Regions from separate parts of the Methylobacterium sp. M6A4_1b genome, predicted to be linked through region 2. Evidence: predicted binding sites of a transcription regulator. Region 2 holds the regulator's gene; each other region holds the start of a gene.

Region 1 (3,899 bases), on a different contig from region 2:
GGTGCCGCCGAGCACCGGCAGGGCGGCGATGTCGATGCCCTGCGCGGCGAGCTGCGCGTCGAAGCGCCCCCGGTCCGTGCCCTCGGCCGCCGTGTAGCGGGCGTTGCCGGTGATGCGGGCCTCGCCGAGGCCGAGGCGCAGGGTGCGCAGGGAGACGGTGCCGGCCGCCACCGACAGGTCGGTGGTCAGCTGCACCGGGCGTCCGTCCATCACCGTCACGGCCGGGCCCTCGAGACCGAGGCGGCGCAGGTACCGGCCGAGCCCGTCTGAGGCCGGCGTGTCGAGCGACAGGTGCCCCGTGAAGCGCGCGCCGGCCTCGGTGTCGATCTCGCCGCTGGCGCCCAGGGCGGCGGCGCCCGGGGCGGTCACGTCGAGGCGACGCAGGGTCACGCCGCCCGTGCGGTCGAGGGTACCGCTGGCGGCAAGGCCCGTCCATGCGTCGAGGCCGAGGGCCAGACTCTCCACCGCGAGGTCGAGGTCGACCATGATCGGCAGGCCGAAGCCATTGCGGCCGCCGGTGGTCGGCATGCCGCGGGCGATCAGGGCCTGCCCGGCCGCCGAAGTCAGGAAGGCGTCGAGGTCGAGGCGCCGGGCGGAGAGCGCCAGGGCGCCGCGCCATTGCCTGAGGTCGAGCTGGCCGGTGCCACCGAGCCGCAGGGCCTGCCCACCGGGGTCGATCTCCAGGGCGACGTCGGTGAACCGGGCCGTCAGGCCGCGCCCCTTGAACGTGCCGGCGAGGGAGAAAGGCAGGTAGGCGCCCGCCGCCTGGACGGGCGGGCCGACGACGATCCGGGCATTGCCCTCGGCGACGGCCGCCATCAGGCGTCGGCCGGCCGTGCCGGTGCCGGCGGGGGCGAGGCCGATGCGGGCATCCGCCTCGAAGCGGGGCTGCGTATCGCCGCCGCCCGCGATCTTCACGCTGACGCCTTCGGAGCTGAGCTCGCCGGTCGAGACCCGGAAAGGCACGCCCCGGCTGGTTCCCTCGGCCCGCCAGGGTCCGACGAGGGCGGGTGCCGAGACCTGCAGGGCCTCGGCGTAGAACTGCTCGGTCCGGCCCGTCGCCGGGACCTGGGTCGTCAGCACGAACTGCCGGATCGACAGGTCCTCGATGGCGAGGTCGCGCCGCAGGGCGGCCGAGAGTCCGCGCGCGGGCAGCAGGATCGCCTCGCCGTCGGTGACGGGGAGCTTGACCTCGGCCCGGCCGACCCGCGTCTCGGTGAAACGGATCTCGCCCTTCAGGAGGGGCGCCAGGGCGACCTCGGCCTTGATACCCTGGAGGTCGATCTGAGGCTGGTCGAGAGACGGGTTCGGGGCGGTGCCGGGTCCGAGACGCAGCCGGTCGAGCTTGAGGCGCGGGGAGGGCAGGAGCCGCAGGCCGATGCGGCCCTCGGTCTGCGCCTCGATCCCGAGGGAGCGCGCGATCGTCCGGTCGACCGTGCCGCGATAGCCCTCCCAGGCCACGAAGGGCGGAACGGCGAGTGCCGCGACGAGGAGCAGGATGACGGCGCCCGCCAGCGCGGTCAGGATGTCACGCACCGTCTCTGTTCCGCCTCGTCATCCGGGCCGGGACCCGCTTGCCGGCGGGCATAGCACAGGGAACGCCGGAGCGCGCCAGTGCCCCGCCTGACGCGTCCGCTACCCGGAGGGCGAGGCTTCAGCGACGGCCCGGAACGATGATCGGGGCCACTGGCGCGCTCGGCCGGAACAGGTCGCTCCGCTGGATCTGCATCCGGGACTGGTTGGTGTCGAACTGCTGCCGCTGCTCGATGCCGCGCAGTTCGCTGCGGTTCGACAGGCGCTCGTTGGTGGCGTTGAGGCTGTCGACGCCCCGCGACGAGACCTGGGCGAGGGCCGGACCCGCGGCGAGAACGCCGAGGCCGGCGAGGATAAGGGCGGGGGAGCGATGCATGGCGGCGTCCTTGTCGGGTGCAGTGTGATGGCATGATCTGGTGAGACGACTCGCCGGTGGGAAGGCGGGTTCCCGAAGCTGGATCTCCTCCGAGCCTGCGTGAGACCGCCGCATCGATTATCGGCAGAGAGGCCGGGGCGACAGAGGGTTGCCGGTTTCGGTTCCCGCCTGCCGAAGTCTGTGCCTGCGAAAGTCTGTGCCTGCGAAAGTCCGTACCTGGCGGACCGCGCTGCCCGAGGCCAAGGCATGGCGTGCCAGGGGCGTCCGAAATTGGGTCTCCGATATCATCCAAGCCGGGGCCGGGCGTCAGCGGGAACGCCCGCGACCCTCGACGCCGTTCGCGTTTTGGTCCAGGGATGCGCGATGACTCAACGCTTCGACGCGGCCGGCCCCACCGCCTCCGACGCCGCCCCGACCTCCATCGCCGCCCGTGCCATGGCCTCCCTGCGGCCACAGGGCTCGCCCTACCTCGAAGGGCTGAACGCCGAGCAGCGCCGCGCCGTCGAGGCGACGGACGGGCCGGTCCTCGTGCTGGCCGGGGCCGGGACCGGCAAGACCCGGGTGCTGACGACGCGCATCGCTCACCTGATCGCCACCGGCAAGGCGCGGCCCTTCGACATCCTCTCGGTGACCTTCACCAACAAGGCCGCCCGCGAGATGAAGCACCGCATCGGCGGGCTCATCGGGCCGGCCGGCGAGGGCATGCCCTGGCTCGGCACCTTCCATTCCATCGGCACCAAGATCCTGCGCCGCCACGCCGAACTCGTCGGCCTGCGCTCGGACTTCACCATCCTCGGCATGGACGACCAACTGCGCCTGATGAAGCAGGTCATCGTCGACCAGAACATCGACGAGAAGCGCTGGCCGGCGCGCGCCCTGTCCTCGGCCATCGACGGCTGGAAGAATCGCGGCCTCCTGCCCGAGCAGGTGCCGCCGGGCGAGGCGCAGGCCTTCGCCTTCGGCAAGGGCGGTGCCCTCTACGCCGCCTACCAGGCCCGGCTCCTGACCCTCAACGCCGCCGATTTCGGCGATCTCCTGCTGCTCTGCCTGAAGCTCTGGCGGGAGAACCCGGACGTGCTGGAGAACTACCAGCAGCGCTTCCGCTACATCCTCGTGGACGAGTACCAGGACACGAACGTCGCCCAGTACCTCTGGCTGCGGCTGCTGGCCCAGGGCCACCGCAACGTCGCCTGCGTCGGCGACGACGACCAGTCGATCTACGGCTGGCGCGGCGCCGAGGTCGACAACATCCTGCGCTTCGAGCACGACTTCCCCGGTGCCGTAGTGGTCCGCCTGGAGCGGAACTACCGCTCCACCGGCCACATCCTCGCCGCCGCCTCCGGCCTGATCGCGAAGAACGAGGGGCGGCTCGGCAAGACGCTCCGGACGGAGGACGTGCCCGGCGAGAAGGTGACCGTGTCGGGCGCCTGGGATTCCGAGGAGGAAGCGCGTCAGGTCGCCGAGGCGATCGAGAGCCTCCAGGCCAAGCAGCATCCCCTGTCGGAGATCGCCGTGCTCGTGCGCATCTCGGCCCAGATGCGCGAGATCGAGGACCGCTTCGTCCAGCTCGGCCTGCCCTACCGGGTCATCGGCGGCCCGCGCTTCTACGAGCGCGCCGAGATCCGCGACGCGCTCGCCTACCTGCGCGTCACCGCCAACCCCTCGGACGACCTCGCCTTCGAGCGGATCTTCAACACGCCGAAGCGGGGTCTCGGCGACGCCACCCTGCAGGCCCTGCACGCCTACGCCCGGGCCGAGCGGGTGCCCCTGCTCCAGGCGGCCCGCCTCGTCGTGGAGACCGACGAGCTGAAGCCCCGCGCCCGCTCCGGCGTGCGCGCCCTCGTCGAGAGTTTTTCGCGGTGGTCCCGGCTGGTCGGCACCCAGCCGCATCCCGAGGTGGCCCAGACCATCCTGGAGGAATCCGGCTACACCGAGATGTGGCAGAAGGAGAAGTCGGCCGACGCCGCCGGGCGCCTGGAGAACCTCAAGG
Region 2 (3,899 bases):
ACCGCCGAGTTCATCGCTGCCTCCTGAACGGGGACACGAGCCAGAGGTTCACGCGATGGCGGAGGCACGTGCGACGGCTGCGATGGGGAGCATCACGCGCTACCTCGCCGCGCGTCGCCCCGGTGCCGGCCTCATCGTTGCCTGGCTTCGCGCAGGGTGGAACCGCGAGATCGAGCAGCGCCGCCTCTTTGCGTGGATCGCCGTCGCGTTCGGCTGCGGCATACTGGCGTTCTTCCTCGGTACGCAAGGGACACCATCGCTCCTGGCGCCGCTCGCGGCCGCGGGCCTGTTGGCCGGTACGACGCCGTTCCTCGCGAGCCGTCCTATCGGGCTCGCCCTTGTCATCGCGGCCATCGCGGCGTTCCTCGGCTTCGCGGCGGCAACAGCGCGGGTGCAGCGCGTCAGCGGTCCGATCCTGGCCCGCACCACGATCGCACCCCTGCTCGGAACCATCGAGGGGTTGGACGAGCGGGAGGAGGGCGCACGCCTGATCATCCGCGTCGAACGCTTGGGCACCCTCGACCCCGAGGTCCGGCCAGCCCGGGTACGCGTCTCCTACCGCAAGGCGAACACCTTGAAACCGGGCGACCGCATCGCCGCGACCGCGCGCCTGCTCCCGCCCCCGGAAGCCGCTCGGCCCGGTGGCTACGACTTCGCCCGGGATGCCTTCTTCCGCGAAATCGGTGCGGTCGGCTCCCTCGTCGGCAAGGTCGAGGTACGGCCCGGACCCAAGACCGCGGACTGGCAGTTCCGTCTTGCCGCCGCCGTCGACGCGGCGCGGAACGCCCTGACGCGCCGGATCACGGACGCCAATGGCGGCCAGGCCGGAGCCGTGGCAGCCGCTCTCGTCACGGGTAAGCGCGGGCTGATCAGCGCCGAGACCAACGACATTCTGCGCGCCGCCGGCATCTACCACGTCGTCTCGATCTCGGGACTGCACATGGTCCTGGCGGCCGGCGTGGTGTTCTGGCTCGTACGCGCGCTGCTGGCCATGCTGCCGTTCGCAGCGCTGCATTGGCCGATCAAGAAGCTCGCGGCGATCGTCGCCATGGTGGGTGTGACGGCCTACTGCGTCTTCTCCGGCTGGGACATCGCGGCCGAGAGGTCGCTGATCATGACCCTGGTGATGCTCGGTGCGATCCTGGTCGACCGGCCGGCCCTCAGCATGCGGAACCTGGCGATCGCCGCCCTGATCGCCCTGGCGCGCGAGCCGGACGGGCTCCTCGGGCCGAGCTTCCAGATGTCGTTCGGTGCGGTCGCCGGCCTGATCGCCTGCGCACCGCTGATCGGCGGCCGCGCGCTGCGACGCGAAGGTATCGGCCTGCTGCCCCGAACCTTCGCCCTGGTGACCACGGCGATTGTCGGCACCTTGGCAACGACTCTCGTCGCCCAGATCGCCACCGCGCCCTTCGCGACGTATCATTTCCAGACGATCCAACCCTTCGGGCTCGTGGGTAACGCGCTCACGCTGCCGCTGGTCTCGCTGGCCGTGATGCCGTCGGCCGTCCTCGGCATCCTCGCCTATCCCTTTGCCCTGGATCAGCCGGTCTGGTGGGCGATGGGCCTCGCCGTGCGAGGAATGCTGACGATCTCCACTTGGATCGCAGCCTTCGGGAACGCGGTCGTGGTGATCCCGGCATTCGGCGCGGGCGCTCTCTGTCTCATGGCATCCGCGTTGATCTTATTGACCCTCCCGGCCTCGTCGTTGCGCTGGCTCGGCCTGCTTCCGGCGGCAATCGGCATTGCCTGTGCGGCCACCCCGGAACGCTCCGACATCTACATCGATCGCGAGGGGGCGGGTGCGGCGATCCGGGACCTCAGCGGGCGGCTCGCCACCTTGGGTAGGCCCCCGTCTTTCGTCCTCGGACAGTGGCTGAAGGCCGATGGCGACGGCCGCAGGGTGGAGGACGTCCCGGCTTTTCAAGGCGCGCGCTGCGACCGCCTCGGCTGCACCCTGATCACGCCCGATGGTCGTGCGCTTGCGCTGACCACCGACAAGCGCGCAATCGGGGAGGATTGCGCCAGGGCAGAGATCCTGATTTCTCGGCAATCCGCCCCGACGGGCTGCGCCGCGTCGATCATCGTCGACCGGAATTTCCTACAGTCGCACGGCGCGACGTCGGTTCGCCTCGCCCGCGATGGCCCGGCACTCGCGACGGCCAAGCGTCCCGGCGACCTCGTCCCCTGGCGCGCGAATTCGTCGAGAAAGCCGACGGAAGCGCTGCCGACGAAAGCGGGCCCGCCGATCCTTCCGACGCCGCGAGCGGCGCCGGACCCCACTGCCGATCCATCGGATCCGCCCGGTGACGAACCGGGCGGCGACAGCCTTCAGTAGCGACGCACCAGGCTGACGAGGCGTCCCTGGATCTGCACCCGGTCCGGGCCGAGCACACGCGTTTCGTAGGCTGGGTTCGCGGCTTCAAGAGCGATGGACGAGCCACGCCGACGCAGGCGCTTCAGGGTCGCCTCCTCATCGTCGATGAGCGCGACGATAATGTCTCCGGTATTGGCGGTGTCCTGCTTGCGGATGACCACGAGGTCACCGTCGAGAATCCCTGCCTCGATCATCGAATCACCCCGCACTTCCAGGGCGTAATGTTCGCCGCCGGCCAGGAAATCCGGCGACATCGTCACCGAGTGACTCTGCTCCTGGATGGCCGAGATCGGCGTGCCGGCCGCGATCCGGCCCATCACCGGGATGGTCACCGCCCGACCGCTTTCGTCGGTGGCCTGCGTTGTCGGCAGGCGGGACACCGAAGCACCCGCCGGCAAGCCCTTGCCCTTGCCGCCTTCGACCACGCTCGGCGTGAAGCGGCGCACCTCGGGAGCGGGACCGGCGCGCGACGCGCCCGCGTTGCCATTCAGGCTCTCCGGCATGCGGATCACCTCGATGGCGCGCGCCCGGTTCGGCAACCGGCGCAGGAAGCCACGCTCCTCGAGAGCTGTGATCAGGCGATGGATGCCCGATTTCGACTTTAAGTCGAGAGCGTCCTTCATCTCGTCGAACGACGGAGGAACGCCGCTCTCGCGCATCCGAAGCTGGATGAACTGGAGCAGGTCCAGCTGCTTACGCGTCAACATGCGGGACACTCTTCGTTAACGCCACGGAACGCGGCGGGTGGCACCAGAAACAAACCACGAACACATTAAACGTTCCGTAAGTGTTCTGCAAGGGTTCCTGTCGAGAGCCGCCGGGATGTTGGGAAGGGCCGACAGTGTGCTCCGGGCAGCACGCAGCCCGGACGATACCTGCCCCGCATGCGGCCAGGACCGGGCCAGATCGGAAGCGGCCGGTCTGGGATGACGGTGCGCTGGGCGCTACGACGTCCGGGTCCGGCCGCCCCTGGGCTTCGCTCCGGAGGCTTCGCCACCCCCAGCGTTCGAAGCGCGGGGATCCCGCCAGAAAGTGTCGAACAGCCGTTGCATGGCGCGCGCGTTCTCCTGCTGTACTTCCAGGCCCGTCTGGAACATCTGCTGCATCACGTCGAAGGGGGCGTCCGCAGCGGCCTTGTCCGGCACATCGGCCCCTGTTCGCGACGGAGCGGTGAGCCGGGGTGGTGCCGGACGGGCTCGCACCTGGGGCGGCGAGGGCGCAGGACTCGCCGCGGTGGCGCCCGACTTCAGAAACGCCTCCATCATCTCCGACCAGGCGTTGGGTGGAAAGCCGAAGGGGTTCGTCTCGGCGCGCGGGGGTGGCGCGGGCGGAGGTGCCTGATTCATCATGACGTGGACGATCCCCGCCACCACCATACCGGCCATGACCGGCAGCATCTGCTTCAGGGCCGGCATCGCGACGCCGCTCACGGTCGCCGCCTGCTGCAGCACGGCCTGGCTGAGATGCGGCGAGCCGAAGAGCTGCTTGACCAGCATGTCCATCTGCGGCGTCGCGCTCGGTACCG
Region 3 (3,899 bases), on a different contig from region 2:
GGTCCGTCGGAACCCTGAACAGGTCGGTGCGCAGTCGCCTCCGCACCTCCGGATAGCCGAGGCGCTGCCGGGCCAGGCGCATGCGCTGGCGAATCAGGTCGGCATAGGCTCCGGTACCGGTCATCCGCGTGCCGAACGCGGCATCGTAGGCGCGCCCGCCCCTGGCGGCGCGGACCAACGACATGACGTGCCGCTGGCGCCCCGGGTAGTGCTCGGCAAACCAGTCGTTGACCAGGACATCGAGCTCGAGGGGCAAACGCAGGAGCACATGGCTCGCCTCCACGGCACCGAGGTCACGGGCCCGGGCGAGGATGGCCTCGACCTCGTGATCGTTCAGCGAGGGGATGATCGGCGCGGCGATGACCATCACGGGAATGCCTGCCGCGCTCAGGCGTCCGATCGCTTCGAGGCGTTTTTCCGGGTGCGGCGCCCGCGGTTCGAGCCGCCGTGCCAGCGCCGGGTCGAGCGTCGTCACGGAGACCGCCACCTTCACCAGTCCGTCCCGCGCCAGGTCTTTGAGAAGGTCGAGGTCGCGCACGACGAGGTTCGACTTCGTGACGATTCCCACCGGGTGGCGGAAGCGCGCAAGGACCTCCAGCACCGCGCGCGTGACGCGATGCTCCCGCTCGATCGGCTGATAGGGATCGGTGGCAGTGCCGAGGGCGATGGTCGCAGGGCTGTAGCCCGGCGCGGACAGCTCCCGTTCGAGCAAGGCGCCGGCATTCACCTTCCGAAACAGCTTGGTCTCGAAATCGAGACCGGGCGAGAGGCCCACATACGCATGGTTCGGCCGCGCGAAGCAGTAGACGCAACCATGCTCACAGCCGCGGTAGGGATTGATCGACCGATCGAAGGAGATGTCGGGCGAGGTGTTGCGGGTGATGAGCGTGCGAGCATGCTCCGTCGTCACCTCGGTCCGGGAAGGGGCTGCAGCCTCGATCCCGGACCACCCGTCGTCGAAGGCCTCCCGCTGCGCTGCTTCGTATCGCCCGCTCGGATTGGCCGTGGCACCCCGGCCTCGCCGCTCGGCCGGCCGCGGCGTCGTCTCGCCCAAGCGTCGCGCCGGTTCCAGGCCGGACGGGATCGTACGAGAGACGTCTGCAGGCATGACCCAAATTCATCGAAGCGGCGGCAAAAGAACATATCACGAACACGGAAGGCACGGGGTGCTAAAATTTCAGGCAGACCCCGCGTCTCTCAGCATTTCTACCCGCCTGCCCACGGCGCTTTGCCGTGAGATGGCTTTGCGCGACGCAAAAATGCGGTATGCGCGCGCATGCTTTCGGCTCTCATCTCAGTGACCCGGCCCGCCGACCCCGATGCCGTCGATCAACTCGCCGATACCCTCGGTGCTCTGGTGGCGGGTGTCGCGGCGGGGCTCGTCGGCGACGCGGTGATCATCGTGCCCGCGGCGAACCCGGCCATCGAGACGGTCGCCGAGGCGACCGGCGCCAAGGTCTTGCTGCGCGGACGCGGATCGTCGCCCTGGTCGACGGGTGCGAAGGCCGCCCGGCGGGACTGGGTCCTCTGTCTGGAGGCCGGCGACGTCCCGGCCGAGGGCTGGATCCGTCTTCTCGACCGCTTCATCGGCACCGCTCGGCCGGAGGTCTCTCTGGCCCGCCTGCGGCGGCCTCACACCGGCCTGCCCGCCCGGATCGCCGCACAGGGGGAAAGCGTGATCGGCGTGAACGCACCGCGGCCCGGCGATCTCGTCAGGCGCGATCGCCTTCTTGCCGGCCCGAAGTTCCCCCACCGCCTGAAGGCCCGTCGGCTATCCGCGCGCCTCGATCGGGCGTGAGATTAGGCGGTGAACCAAGGCGTCGGCTCGTATCGGCGTCGGGCGCGCCGCCGCTGGCCTCATACCGTCATGGAGTGGACGCGGTGCGACGCGCAACCATCCGACCCGAACCGCTTCGCAAGCGTAGCCGGACAGACGGAAAGAGTGCCGGCACTCTCTGCCGCGGGACCGCTCGCGGCGCCAGCAGGCACCCGGCCACCAGGAACGCCGTGGCGCCGAGAAGGGCTCCGACGATCGTATCCGCTAAGTAGTGACTGCCGTGAACCGGGGTTGCGGCGAGCATCGCCAGATTGAGCGCCACTGCGAACCATCGCACAACCGGTATCGACCAAGCCGACATCATGAACACCAGCGCTGCGGCGGCGTGCCAGGATGGGAAGGTAACGACACGCAGATCGGGAAAGTCCGGCAGGTTGGCAGGGAGCACCGCTTGGCGGAGCCATCGCACTGGGGCCGTCGCTCCATCGGTGAAGGCGACGGAGATACCGGCGTGCCGCTGCGGGTCCATATCGTGGAAATCATAGGCGCCGATTGCCGGCAGGAACGTCGCGACAAGACAGACGAAGGCAAACGAGAGCGGGAGTGCCACCTGGAGATTGCCGAAGCTCCAGAAATCCTTTCGCGCGATGTGAAGGACGGTGATGACCAGCGGCTGGAACCAGATCGACTCGTATGCCGCCCGAAGCAGTGCGTGCACCCAGGCATCGCCGACGACGAGGTGAAAGTAGAGCGTCCAGTCGAAACCCAGAGCTCGATCGATCGCCGCGAGGGTGTCGTCGACAAACGAGAAATCGCGCCCGACATGGAACAGGATGTATTGAGTGCGATAGTTGCCGACGCCCCCAAGGAAGAAGAAGGCGGAAAAGAACACCGACAGAGCGAGGTATGGCTCGTTCCGGACTTGTAGGTAGTAGAACCCGCCGGCGGCGAGGCACAAGGAGAACGCTATAAACGTGAGATCGGACTTCAGGCCCGTCCATCCACTCAAGACTTCAGGCGCAATCCAGCAGAATATCACCCGTGCCAAGCAAAGAACGGTTACACTTCCAAGCACAAAGGCCATGAGACGATTTTCGGCGCGTAACTGTATTTTATTGACGCCGTCCATACTACTCGCCCAAACATCGAAGAATGAAATTTCTGAACAGGGTAGGGTATTTAGCTGTATAAATAATTAATTAAATAAAGTTCGATATTTGTCGATAAGAACTAATTTATTTGTAACCGCAGAACAAGTTCGGCACATGGGCTTGATGTCGTGGCAAAGTCGACGAGCATCAATGCACAGGACTCTCACTTCGCATCAGTCGCAGACCGCATAATTGACCGAACAATTCGACAGGCTGGCACTCGTGACGTTACTCAGCGGGCACCAGAAATTGCTGCGAACGCCGGCGGTTCCTGGGTCCGGGATACGAACTTCTTGACGATGCTCACGATCTTGCTCGGCCTCTAAACTGAGATCGAGGCTCCACGCCGCAGGTGCTCGTCGAGGCGGGGCATGATCTCGACGAAGTTGCAGGGACGGTGGCGGTAGTCGAGCTGAGCCGACAGGATGCCGTCCCAGGCATCGCGGCAGGCGCCGGGCGAGCCGGGCAGCACGAAGATGTAGGTCGCGTTGGCGACACCCGCCGTGGCGCGCGATTGCAGCGTCGAGGTTCCGATCTTGTCGTAGGAGATACGATGGAAGACCGCCGAGAAGCCGTCCATGCGCTTCTCGAAGAGCGGCTCGATCGCCTCCGGGGTGACGTCGCGCCCCGTGAAACCGGTGCCCCCGGTGGTGACGATCACGTCGATGGCCGGGTCCCGGCTCCAGGCCTCGACCTGCCCGCGGATCGCCGCGACCTCGTCCGGCACGATGTTACGAGCCGCCAGGGTGTGGCCCGCCGCTGTCAGCCGCTCCACGAGGGTGTCGCCTGAGCGATCGTCCTCCTCGCTGCGGGTGTCCGAGACCGTGAGGATCGCGATCGTCAGGGGGATGAAGCTGCGGGTCTTGTCCGATGCAACCATCATCACTTCCCATCACCTCGAGCGTCGGCGGAACGAGGCGACGTTATCCGAAAGCCCCAGCACCCGACAGCGCGTCGGTTGCGTCTCAGTT
Region 4 (3,899 bases), on a different contig from region 2:
CAGGGAAAGTGCTCGCCCGGATCCTCCTTGCGCTCGGGCGCGATGTCGGAATGCGCGAGGATCCGGTGCGGGGCGAGGCCCCAGCGCTTGGCGAGATCGCCGCACAGGGCGATCACGGCCTCGATCTGTACCGCGGGATAGGCCGGGAGGCCGCCCGAGTGACCTGCATTGACGATCTCGATCCCCAGGGAGCGCGAGTTCACGTCGCTGATCCCGGCCCAGGAGCCCTGGCCCGCATGCCAGGCCCGGCGTCCTTCGGGCACCATCTGGACCACGCGGCCGTCCTCCAGCACCACGTAATGGGCCGAGACCTCCGCCACGGGGTTGGCGAGACGCTGCAGGGCGGCGGCCGCGCTCTCCATGCCGGTGTAGTGCAGGATGAGGAGGTCGACCGGACCGGAGCGGCGGTCGCCGTGGTTCGGCGACGGGTGGACGCTGGTGGCGACGGGACTCTCGGGCGTCGGTTTCACGTGAGGCCCCGCTCGGTGCTGATCCGGTCATAGGCGGCGTTGATGGCCGCGAGCCGGCGGGTGGCGATGGCCACCGCCTCCGGCGGCAGGCCGCGCGCGATGGCCCGGTCGGGATGGTTCTCCCGCACCAGGGCTCGGTGGGCGGCCTTCAGTCCGGCATCGTCGACGTCGTGATCGAGGCCGAGCACGAGGTAGGGATCGTCGGAGAGGCGGACGTGCCGTGCGGCGATGCGGCGGAACGCGGCCTCGTCGTAGCCGAAGGTCTCCGCCACGGCGCGCAGGTAGCGCTCCTCCGCCTCGTGGATGGCGCCATCGGCCTTGGCGATGTGGAACAGGCCGTCGAGGACGTCCTCCAGCAGGGCCGGCTCGTCGTGGAAGGTGTTGGCCAGCTGCCGGGCATAGGCCTCGAAGCCGTTCGCTGTACCCTTGGCGAGGTCGAACAGGCGCTGCACGCCGGGCCGGGCTCGCTCGTCCACCTGCACCACCTTGGCGAAGGCCTCGACCTCCGCCGGCGTCACCACGCCGTCGGATTTGGCCATCTTGGCGGCGAGCGCCACGAGGCCGGTGGTGAAGACCACGTCGCGCGGCGTGGCGCCGAACAGCGCGCCCTCGCGGTCGACCAGGAAGTGCCCGGCCACGCCGCCGACGAGGCCGCCGAGGGGACCGCCGATGGCGAGGCCGAGGCCGGCGCCTCCGAGCTTGCCCCAGATGCCCACGCTCATCGCGAGGCCCCGCGGACGCTGGGAACGGTGCAGGAGGGGACAAGCGGCATGGGCGGTATCGACAAGGGTGGGATCGACTTCGGCACGAAAACGAAGCGCGTCCTTACACCGGACGGCTCCGTTTCGGCGAGGGGCGATCGCTCGGGTCGCCTTGGCCCCTCAGCGCCGGGCGCAGAGGCCGACCAGTCCCTGGCTCTCGGCGGGACAGGCCGCGCTCAAGGTTCCGTCGGCGCCCGCCGTCACGATGGCGCTTCCCCCCTTCAGGCACAGGGCCGAGGCGAGGATCTCGGTGCCCTCGCAGGTGATCGCGCAGCCCGAGGCCGGGCAGGTGTCCTGGCGCACCACCCGGAACGGGGATGCGGGCGCGGCCGCCGCGAGGGCGGCCTGGCCGGCCTCTCCCCTGGAACCCGCCGGTCCGCGCTCGCCGGCAGTCCCCTTCGGGCCGGTCTCACCCTTTGGGCCGGCCTCACCCCTGGGTCCGACTTCCCCCTTGGGGCCTGCCTCGCCTCGGGCGCCCGTCTCGCCCTTCGGGCCGGCCTCGCCTCTGGCCCCGGTGTCGCCTTTCGGTCCCTGAGGACCGGGCAGGCCGGCGACGCCCTGAGGCCCGGCGGGGCCGGTCTCGCCCTTGTCGCCGGTCTCGCCCTTCGGACCGGGCTGGCCGGCAGGGCCGCAATTGGCGATGGCCGCCTCGCGCTCGTCCTCGCCGGCCTTCAGGGTGGCGATGCAGTTGGTGGGCACGTAGGGCAGACGGAAAACGAAGCGGCCCCGGCTGTCGGCGATGATCGAGATGTCCTCGTCGAGCACCACCACGGTGCCGGCCTTGCGCACGCTGCCCGAGATGCGCAGGTCTCCGTTCTCGAAGCGGGCATCGTAGACCTGGATCGGCTGCGACGCGGCCTGGGGCCCGCGTGCCTTTGGTGCCGCCGCCCTGGGCGCCTCGCCCCTGGGCTGAGCCGCCGGCTGCGCCGCAGCGGGGAGCCCTCCCGCGACGGGGATCAGGCCCGACAGGACCACGAGGGCACGAGCGAGACGCATGGAGTTCTCCCGGCTGATCCGCGTCTGCTGCGCGGCAGGTGGGGAGTGCTGCCCTGCCGTCGCCACAGGGTCAAGGGTGACGGCCCCACCGCCCCGGCGCCTGCCGTCCACAGGCGTCCACAGCCTTCCACAGGCCAAGTCCCTGATTTCAGATGAAATCTTGGAGAGCCCTGGAAACCGATTGAGTATGTTCCTGTTTTGTTCTTAGCATAGCGGGATGGAGCGGAGCCGATGAGACAGAGCCCTGAAGACCCTCCCGATGCGGACGTCGAGACCCTGCCTTTGGACCGACCGAGCGTGGAGGCGCCTTCTCCCGACGCCGGTCCCTTGGATCTGGCGGTCCTGCGCGACCTGGTGGCCGGCCGCGGGGGCGCGTCGGTCCTACGGGGCGCCCTTCCGCTGGGCATCCACGACATCGATTCGCGCCTCGCACAGGGTGGCCTCGCCCTCGGGCAGTTGCACGAGATCGCCCCGGCCCAGGCGGGGGACGAGCCGGCGGCCCTCGGCTTCGCCCTCGCCCTGGTGGCGCGCCACCTCGGCCGGGTGCGCGGCGAGGCCCTGCTGGTGGCGGGCCAGGGCCACCCCCTCCCCTACGGGCACGGCCTGGCCGGCCTCGGCCTCGACCCCGGACGGCTCCTGCTGTTCGAGGTCGCCAGCGACGGCGACGCTTATCGGGCCCTAGAGGAATCCCTGCGCGCGCAGGGACTGGCCGCCGTGGCGGGACTCGTCGACGCCGCCCTGCCCCTGACCCAGAGCCGCCGGCTTCACCTCGCGGCCGGGCGGACCGACCTCCTCCTCCTCGTCCTGCGGCCATCGGAGGCGGAGAGCCCCAACGTGGCAGCGACCCGCTGGCGGATCGCCGCCGGCAAGGCCCTGCGCGACCGCTTCGGCTGCATCGAGCGGCCGTGCTGGCAGGTGACCCTCGACCGAAGCCGCAATGGGCGGACCGGACACTGGCTTCTGGAATGGGATCATGCCGCGCATCGTTTCGGTCTGGCTGGAGCATTGGCCGGTCACGCGGCTGAGGCGGTCGAACGGGTCCAGCGCTCGGGATGACGGCCCCGTGGTCGTGGCCGCGATGGAGGCCAGCGGCCTGCGCCTGGTCGCGGTGGACGCCGCTGCCCGCGCCCTCGGCCTCGAACCCGGCGAAACCCTGGCCCGAGCCCGCGCGCGGATCGGCACGCCCGTTTCCGTCCATCCCGCCGACCCGGAAGCGGATGACGCCGCCCTGCACCGGCTCTGCCTCTGGGCCAAGCGCTACACCCCGGTCGTCGCCCCTTACGGCCCGGCGGAGGGCGGAGATGGATTCTTCCTCGACATCGCGGGGGCGAGCCACCTGTTCGGCGGGGAGGCGCCGCTGCTGGAGGATCTCGCCCGGCGTTTGTCCGAAGGCGCGATCCCGGCGCGGATCGCGCTCGCCGACACGCCCGCCTGCGCCTTCGCCCTGGCGCGTCACGGCGGGGGCGGCCTGGTGGCACCCGGATGCAACGGGGAGGCCCTGCGGGCCCTGCCGGTCTCGGCCCTGCGCCTCGATCCCGGCACGGCGCAGGCCCTGGCCCGCCTCGGCCTGCGCCGGATCGGCGACCTCGCCGCCGCGCCCCGCGCGCCCCTGGCCCGGCGCTTCGGCGAGACCCTGCTGCTCCGCCTCGACCAGGCCCTCGGCCACCGTCCG

Evidence for each region. Region 2 encodes LexA, which represses DNA repair genes until DNA is damaged. Its sites were predicted from a motif close to TGTTCNNNNTGTGTTCNG; they were not measured.
Region 1: the regulator LexA is predicted to act here: its motif matches at 2,245-2,262, upstream of ACLBWX_RS12200 (ATP-dependent helicase).
Region 3: the regulator LexA is predicted to act here: its motif matches at 1,136-1,153, upstream of ACLBWX_RS03830 (PA0069 family radical SAM protein).
Region 4: the regulator LexA is predicted to act here: its motif matches at 2,416-2,433, upstream of ACLBWX_RS00350 (ImuA family protein).

What each region holds. Positions count from the first base shown of each region.
Region 1 is NZ_JBKEZQ010000010.1:79,790-83,688, reverse strand. Features, by position in the region: gene ACLBWX_RS12210 (AsmA family protein) at 1-1,536, opposite strand, end outside; gene ACLBWX_RS12205 (hypothetical protein) at 1,655-1,909, opposite strand; gene ACLBWX_RS12200 (ATP-dependent helicase) at 2,273-3,899, shown strand, end outside.
Region 2 is NZ_JBKEZQ010000017.1:25,080-28,978, reverse strand. Features, by position in the region: gene ACLBWX_RS16275 (ComEC/Rec2 family competence protein) at 56-2,335, shown strand; gene lexA (transcriptional repressor LexA) at 2,329-3,081, opposite strand; gene ACLBWX_RS16265 (DUF937 domain-containing protein) at 3,319-3,899, opposite strand, start outside.
Region 3 is NZ_JBKEZQ010000002.1:375,630-379,528, forward strand. Features, by position in the region: gene ACLBWX_RS03825 (ribonuclease HII) at 1-18, shown strand, start outside; gene ACLBWX_RS03830 (PA0069 family radical SAM protein) at 1-1,108, opposite strand, end outside; gene ACLBWX_RS03835 (hypothetical protein) at 1,277-1,798, shown strand; gene ACLBWX_RS03840 (phosphatase PAP2 family protein) at 1,866-2,906, opposite strand; gene moaB (molybdenum cofactor biosynthesis protein B) at 3,251-3,808, opposite strand; gene ypfJ (KPN_02809 family neutral zinc metallopeptidase) at 3,894-3,899, opposite strand, start outside.
Region 4 is NZ_JBKEZQ010000001.1:69,050-72,948, forward strand. Features, by position in the region: gene ACLBWX_RS00335 (N-acetylmuramoyl-L-alanine amidase) at 1-470, opposite strand, end outside; gene ACLBWX_RS00340 (TerB family tellurite resistance protein) at 467-1,192, opposite strand; gene ACLBWX_RS00345 (collagen-like protein) at 1,352-2,227, opposite strand; gene ACLBWX_RS00350 (ImuA family protein) at 2,459-3,283, shown strand; gene ACLBWX_RS00355 (Y-family DNA polymerase) at 3,201-3,899, shown strand, end outside.